Regions from separate parts of the Streptomyces sp. NPDC014894 genome, predicted to be linked through region 1. Evidence: riboswitches for the same ligand, from Rfam matches in the RefSeq annotation. Region 1 holds a riboswitch; the other holds the start of a gene.
The links. Region 1 has a riboswitch for guanidine ahead of ACF089_RS08545 (DMT family transporter). Riboswitches for the same ligand answer to the same signal wherever they lie in the genome.
Positions count from the first base shown of each region.

Region 2: another riboswitch for guanidine. It lies ahead of ACF089_RS07835 (DMT family transporter); the one in region 1 lies ahead of ACF089_RS08545 (DMT family transporter).

Region 1 is NZ_JBIBWD010000003.1:127,591-131,073, forward strand. Features, by position in the region: gene ACF089_RS08525 (HNH endonuclease signature motif containing protein) at 1-53, opposite strand, end outside; gene bcp (thioredoxin-dependent thiol peroxidase) at 204-671, opposite strand; gene ACF089_RS08535 (DUF3618 domain-containing protein) at 828-1,148, shown strand; gene ACF089_RS08540 (GroES family chaperonin) at 1,330-1,686, shown strand; guanidine-III (ykkC-III) riboswitch at 1,828-1,903, shown strand; gene ACF089_RS08545 (DMT family transporter) at 1,936-2,256, shown strand; gene ACF089_RS08550 (transglycosylase domain-containing protein) at 2,331-3,483, opposite strand, start outside.
Region 2 is NZ_JBIBWD010000002.1:883,110-886,592, forward strand. Features, by position in the region: gene ACF089_RS07820 (MBL fold metallo-hydrolase) at 1-545, opposite strand, end outside; gene ACF089_RS07825 (CGNR zinc finger domain-containing protein) at 637-1,233, shown strand; gene ACF089_RS07830 (DMT family transporter) at 1,507-1,875, opposite strand; gene ACF089_RS07835 (DMT family transporter) at 1,875-2,189, opposite strand; guanidine-III (ykkC-III) riboswitch at 2,209-2,273, opposite strand; gene ACF089_RS07840 (hypothetical protein) at 2,449-2,853, shown strand; gene ACF089_RS07845 (hypothetical protein) at 2,850-3,155, shown strand; gene ACF089_RS07850 (endonuclease/exonuclease/phosphatase family protein) at 3,333-3,483, opposite strand, start outside.

The DNA.
Region 1 (3,483 bases):
GAGGAGGCGGCGGCCTCGGCCAGTCGTTCCCGGGTGTACGGGCTTCCGCGCACGATCGTTCGTCCTCCGTCCCAGTCGCGCGTTCGCGACTCGAATGGGTCAACGAACCGGGATCCGGACGGTTACGTCCGGAATGCGGAACGGCCTGCCTCACTTCGGGGGAAGCGGGACAGGCCGTGCGCGGACGGGAGGGACCGGGAGGGTCAGATGCCCAGATCCTTGATGATCTTGGCGACATGGCCGGTGGCCTTGACGTTGTAGAGGGCCCGCTCCACGGTCCCGTCCTCGTTGACGACGACGGTGGAGCGGATCACTCCGGTGACCGTCTTCCCGTAGAGCTTCTTCTCGCCGAAGGCGCCGTACGCCGTCAGCGTCTCCTTCGAGGGATCGCCGACCAGGGTGACCTCGAGGCTCTCCTGCTCACGGAACTTGGCCAGCTTCTCCGGCTTGTCGGGGGAGACGCCGATGACGTCGTAGCTGGCGTCCGCGAGCAGCTGGAGGTTGTCGGTGAAGTCGCAGGCCTGCTTGGTGCAGCCGGGGGTGAGGGCGGCCGGGTAGAAGTAGACGATGACCTTCCGGCCCCGGTAGGAGGCGAGCGACACCTCCTTGCCGTCCGCGTCGGGCAGGGTGAATGCGGGGGCGGTGTCGCCGGGCTGGAGTCGCTCGCTCATGGTTCTCCTCGTGGGGCCGGGCCGGATCGCGCCGGCGGGACAAGCCGTGCGGGTGTACGCCGCCGAGCGTAATAGGGGTGCCGTGGGGTGCGTGCGCGCCCGAGCTGACAGACTGTCGATGAGGAAGTACCGGATCACGACCACGGAGGCAGCGCGGTGTCGGACGCGAGGACCCCTGCGCAGATCGAGGCGGACATCGTCCGCCGGCGCGAGCAGCTTGCCGAGACGCTCGATGAGATCGGGGTGCGGGTGCATCCCAAGACCGTCATCGGCGACGCGAGGGCGAAGGTCGCCGAGACGGTGGACCACACCACGGGCCGTGCCTTCGCCGCGGTGAACCGCACGGTGACGGGTGTGCGGTCGAGGTTCGTCTCCGAGGACGGCACGCCCCGTCTGGAGCGGGTGGTTCCGGTGGCCCTGGTGGTCGTCGGGCTGGTGGGGCTGCTCGCCGTCTCCTCCCGCCGCGGCAGGTCCTGAGCGACCGCCGGGTCCGGCCCGGCCGGGCCCCGGGCCGGTCCTGAACGGGCCGTGCGCACCGGGCCCGCGCGCCGCGCGCCGTACGGACACCGGCCGTCCGTGCCCGCCGCGCGCCGTACGGACACCGGGCCGTCCCACCCCGAGCACCGATGGAACGCCCGGGGGCGGGTAAGTTCGACGCGTGAGCGCCAACAGTCATGAGCAGAGCACCCAGCACGACAAGCTCCCCATCCGGATGCTGCACGACCGTGTGCTGGTGCGGACCGACATCCCGGAGGGCGAGCGGCGTTCCAGCGGGGGCATCGTCATCCCGGCGACCGCCGCTGTGGGCCGCCGGCTGGCCTGGGCCGAGGTCGTCGCCGTGGGTCAGAACGTGCGGACCGTGGAGCCGGGCGACCGGGTGCTGTACGACCCCGAGGACCGTGCCGAGGTCGAGGTGCGCGGGGTGGCGTACGTCCTGATGCGCGAGCGCGATCTGCACGCGGTGGCCGCCGACCGCTTCCAGGGCTCCGAGGACTCCACGGGCCTCTATCTCTGAGGCTCCGGGCTCCGCCCCGCCGGAGCCCGGAAGACCGGAGCCCGGAAGACCGGAGCCCGGAGCCCGGAGGCCCGGAGGCCCGGAACCCGGCCGTCCCCGGGCCCTGCCCGGACCACCCCCTGGTGATCGCCCTCACCACCCCCGCCCCCCGTTTTTGCTACGGTGGGGACACCCCGACGAGACGCGCCGTACCGGGCTTCCGTAAAGACGACGCACCCTGTCGAAGCAGTGCGTCTCGGAGGTGCCGTCATGGCCTGGGTTCTGTTGATCGTCGCCGGTGTGCTGGAAATCGGCTGGTCGATCGGTATGAAGTTCACCGACGGGTTCACCAAGCTGTGGCCCAGTGTGTTCACCGGCGCCGGGATCGTCGCGAGCATGGTCCTGCTGGCGCAGGCCGCCAAGACGCTGCCGATCGGCACCGCGTACGGCGTCTGGGTCGGCATCGGAGCCGCCGGTGCGGCGATCGTCGGCATGGTGGCGCTGAACGAGCCGGTGACGGCGGCGCGGATCTTCTTCGTCTCGCTGCTGCTGGTCGCGGTGGTCGGCCTCAAGGCCACCTCCGGTCACTGACCGGCCCGGCTCCCGCCGCCCCCCCCTGTGCTCCCGCGGTGTTCCGCTGACGGCCCGCACCGGCCGTCAGCGGTTCATCGTGGGGTGGTGACCTGCGGCGACACCTCGGTGCTCAGCGGCGCGGCCGGCCCGTCCAGGACGCCGCCGCCGATTCCGCCGCCCACGGTCCCTGCCCCGCCGACGCCCCCGTCCGGCGGGCCGCCGTCGGGGAAGCCCTCGCCCGGATCCGCGCCGTCGCCGCCTCCGGAGGGCGGACCCGGATCCGTGCCGTCGCCGCCCGTCGCCGCCCCGCCGTCCGCGGGCGGCGGGCTGCCCGCCGGGTCCGGTCCGGGCGGCGGGGACGGGGGCGGCGGGCTCGGCGCGGTGCTCGGCAGCCCCGGGGCGGTCCGCGAGGCCGGGCCGCCGGGGCTCTCGGACCGGGCGGACGACGGCTCCTCCCGTGCGCCGGGCGCCGCCGCCCACAGTTCGAACTCCTCGATCTCCTCGCCCTCCAGGGCCGCGCCGGTGTACTGGCCCCAGATCCGGGCGGGCGCCCCGCCGCCGTTGATCCGCGGCAGCCCCAGCGCCCCGTACAGCGGCTTCTGAGCCCCGCTCGACGGGTCCTGCCCCATCACCGCGACCACGGTCGCCAGCTCCGGGGTGTATCCGGCGAACCAGGCCGCCCGGTCCTCCTCCGCGGTGCCCGTCTTGCCCGCCGAGGGCCGCCCGGCCGACTGCGCCGCCGTGCCGGTGCCGCCGTCGACGACGCTCTGGAGCACGGCCGTCGTGGTGTCGGCGGCCTCCCGGCTGATGGCCCGGCGGCTCTTGCGGCCGGGCAGCGGCACCTCCTCGCCGTCCTTGGTGACCTTGGCGACGATCGTGTACGTACCGTGCCTGCCGTGGTCGGCGAGGGTCGCGTACGCCTCCGTCATGTCCAGCACGCTCGCCGTGGCGGGGCCGAGCGCGATCGACGGGGAGGCGGTCAGATCGGGGGTGCTCGCCGGGATCCCGAGATCGATCGCGGTCTGCCGGACCCGCGCGGGGCCCACGTCCATGGCCATCTGCGCGTACACCGAGTTCACCGACTTGTCGGTGGCCTGGGTGACGGTGATCGGTCCGTAGGAGTGCCCGTCCTCGTTCTCGGGGGAGTACGGCCGGCCGCTCCAGCCCTGGACGGTGCGCCGGTCGGCGCCGTCGTAGACGGTGTCGGGGGTGATCGGTCGGCCGTCCTGGGTACGGGAGCGGTGC
Region 2 (3,483 bases), on a different contig from region 1:
CGCTCGGCGATCCGCCCGACCAGATCGAGGGAGGCGTTGTCGCCGCTCACGTAGACGCTGGGCAGCCCCTCCCCGGTCAGCATGAAGCCGACGACCTGACCGGTGATCGCCTCGACTTCCTCGCGCGTCCCAGGACCGTGCAGGGCGGGTACGCCGGTCACCGTGACGGAGCCGCCGCCGGGGCGGTCCAGCTCCACGGACTCCCAGTCGGCCAGCCCCTTGGCGCGGCCGCCCAGACGCCGACCGCCGCCGGGGGTGGTGAGGGTGAGCGGTATTCCGGCCAGCAGGGCCCGGCCGGAGGTGTCGAGATTGTCGGCGTGCTCGTCGTGGGAGAGCAGGACCACGTCGACACGGCCGAGGTCGGCGGGGCTGCCGGAGGAGGGCGCGGTCTTGGTCAGGAGGGGGCCGCCGGGCGTCCGGTGGTCGCCGGGGGCGTCGAAGGTCGGGTCGGTCAGAAACCGCAGGCCGCCGTAGTCGAAGAGAGCGGTCGGGCCGCCGAACACGCGGATGGGGAACTGCTCGCCCGAAGGGCTGGTGGCAGACATGAACAACAAAACCTCACGGATAGAGGGTCGCTTATTCGTGAGTCACCGTAAGCGTTTCTCACGTATACAAGCAAGCCGTACCATGAGAAATATGAAGGAGACCGTGACCGCCGAATCGCTGCACCCGGCGCCGGGCGCCGAGCAGTACCTCGCCCTCGACCTGGCCAACAGCGCCGTCGCCCTCCCCGGCGGTCACCGCAGCGACCTGCTCGGCACGCCCGGCGGAGCCGAACGGTGGCTGGCCGACCGCGGCCTCGCCCCGGCGGACACCGGGCTGCTGGACATGTGCGCCACCCGGCTGCGCTCCCTCCGCGACCACGTGCGCGCCCTGCTCGCCGCCCATGTCGCGGGGCTGCCGGCCCCGGCCGACGCGCTGACCGCAGTGAACGCCGCGCTCACCCGGGCCCCCGCCGCCTCCCTGCTCCACTGGGACCCCGCCCGCGGCCTGTACCGCGAGGCGTCCCACCCCGTCACCCAGATCGTCGAGCACGCCCTCGCCGTCCTCGCCGCCGGCGCCGCCGACCTGCTGACCGGCCCGGACGCCGAACGTCTCACCGCCTGCGGCTCCAGCCCCTGCGACCGCTACCTCCTCCGGCACGGCCGCCGCCACTGGTGCTCCACCCGCTGCGGCGACCGCGCCCGAGCGGCCCGCGCCTACGCCCGCCGGACGCGCCCCGCGGCGGACTGACCTGCGCCCCGCCCGGGCGGCCCGGCGATCCCGGCGGCGGCGCTCCGTCCCCGGCCCCGCCGCCGGCCAGGACCGAGGCGTCCGTCCGTTTCGACGGCGCCGGGGCCTCCCGGCTCCGGAACGCGGAAGAGCCCGCCGGGCCGACCTGGAAAGGTCGGCCCGGCGGGCTCTGCGCGGTGCGGTATCGCGGTGTCCTCGTGTCCGGCTGACACCGGAGCGGAGACCTCGGCCTCGCATCCCGCCGAGGTCTCGCGCCGGGGTCTCCGGCCGAGGTCACCGCGGGCTCTGCGCCTCCGGCAGCTGCTGCTCGGCCTTCGGCCCCGGCTTGGTCTTGACGAACTTCAGGCCGATGACGCACAGGATGATCCCGCCGAGGAACACGCCCTTGAGCACGGAAGCGGGCTCCTCGCCCGTGAGCATGGCGTAGATGACCGTCAGGGCCGCCCCGATGCCGATCCAGACCGAGTAGGCCACGCTGATCGGGATCCGGATCATCGCGTAGCCCAGACCCGCCATGCTGAGCGCCAGCCCGACGAAGAAGACGACGGTGGGACCGGTCTTGCTCAGCCCGTCGGAGAGACCGAGGGCCGTGGCCCAGACGGCCTCGAACACGGCACTGATGAGAAGAATCGCCCAAGGCATCAGCTGACCGCCTTCAGTCCGACGACACAACCGACGAGACCCACCAGCAGGATCACGCGCCCGGTGGAGACGCGCTCCTGGCCGGTCGCCATGGCCCAGACGGCGGTGAGCACCGCGCCGATGCCGACCCAGACCGCGTACGCGGTTCCCGTGGGCAGGCTCTTCATGGCGAATGCCAGACCGGTCATGCTCGCCGCGAGGGCGACGCCGAAGACGACGGTCGGGATGGGGCGCTTGAAGTTCTTGGAAGCTGACAGTGCGGTGGCCCATACGGCCTCCAGCACTCCTGATACGACGAGAATGAACCACGCCATGGCGGAACTGACCTCCTGATATGGCCAGTCTTGTCGCTGAGCGGGTACTGATCCGTCGTCCGCAGGCCCTGTACGGGCCTCGGTTCTTGTATAGCACAGCGGAGTGATGATCTCGCGCTCCGTTCGCGGAGAGTGGCCCAGGTCACGGCGGTCCCCGCGGACGCCCCGCCGATCCGGGAGTCGGCCCGCACCCGCGCCTGCGGGGGGAGCGCCCCGGCGTCCGGCCCGCGTTGTCAGACCCGGGTCCTACGCTTTCGTCATGAGCGTCTCTCTCTACTACACGGCACACCGCGCGACACCCCTGACCGAGGCGGAGTCGGCCTCCGTCAGGCGCGTCGTCGCCGCGCGCACGGCGACCTTCCCGTACGACGACGAGGAAGGCCTGTACGTGTACGACCAGGCCGAGGACGAACCGCGGGAGGTCATCGCCGGGTCCACGAAGATGCCCTTCGACCCCGCCCGTCTGCTGCCGGTGACGGCCCATCTGCTGGACTCCGTGTCGGCGTTGCGCCGGGCCGTTCCCGACGCCGAGTGGCGTGTGCACCTGGACGACCTCGACGTCCCCTGGGACGAGGCGGAGGGGTACAGCCTGCCCGGAATACGCGACGCGGACCTGATCGCGGACCTCGCGGCGGTCCACGACGGGGACGGGACGGCGGTGTGAAGGAAGCCGGTGGGGGAGAGACGTCGGCGTCCCGCGGGCCGGACCCCACGCCCGAGCAGCGTCGCCTCATCGAGTTCGGCGGTGCGCTGTACCGTCGCGTCGCTCCGGACGCCGACCTCGGTCACGTGCTGCTGCCCGAGGACGGGGCGGTGGCCGTCGTGCACCGAGCACGCGGCGGCGGAACGGTCCTCGTGGCAGCCGACCGGTCGGTGCTCTTCTTCGGCTCGGCGCTCGACATCGGCGCCGCCCTGACCCACTTCCGGGCCGGTCGGCGCACGCCGTTGGAGCGGTTCCGGAACTAGGCGAGGCGGAGTCGAGGCCGTACCGTCGCGCGGCCCCGCTGCGGGGGCGCCCGGCGGCCGACCGTACCGGCTGCGGCCCGAACCGGACGACGGGCCGCAGCCGTAACGCGTACGGCCGATCGCGGGACGCCCCCGCCCCGCGCCGTGTTCCCGGCGCGGGACGGGGACGCCGATCCGTCAGAAGAGCAGTTCTCCGGCGGGGTATCCGTTGCCGATTTTGGTGCGGGGGGTGTAGGAGCCTTGGCCGTCGCCTCGGTAGAGCCAGAGGTCGCCCGCGTTGTCGCGGCCGATGAGGTCGGTTTTCTGGTCGCCGGTGAAGTCGCCGGGA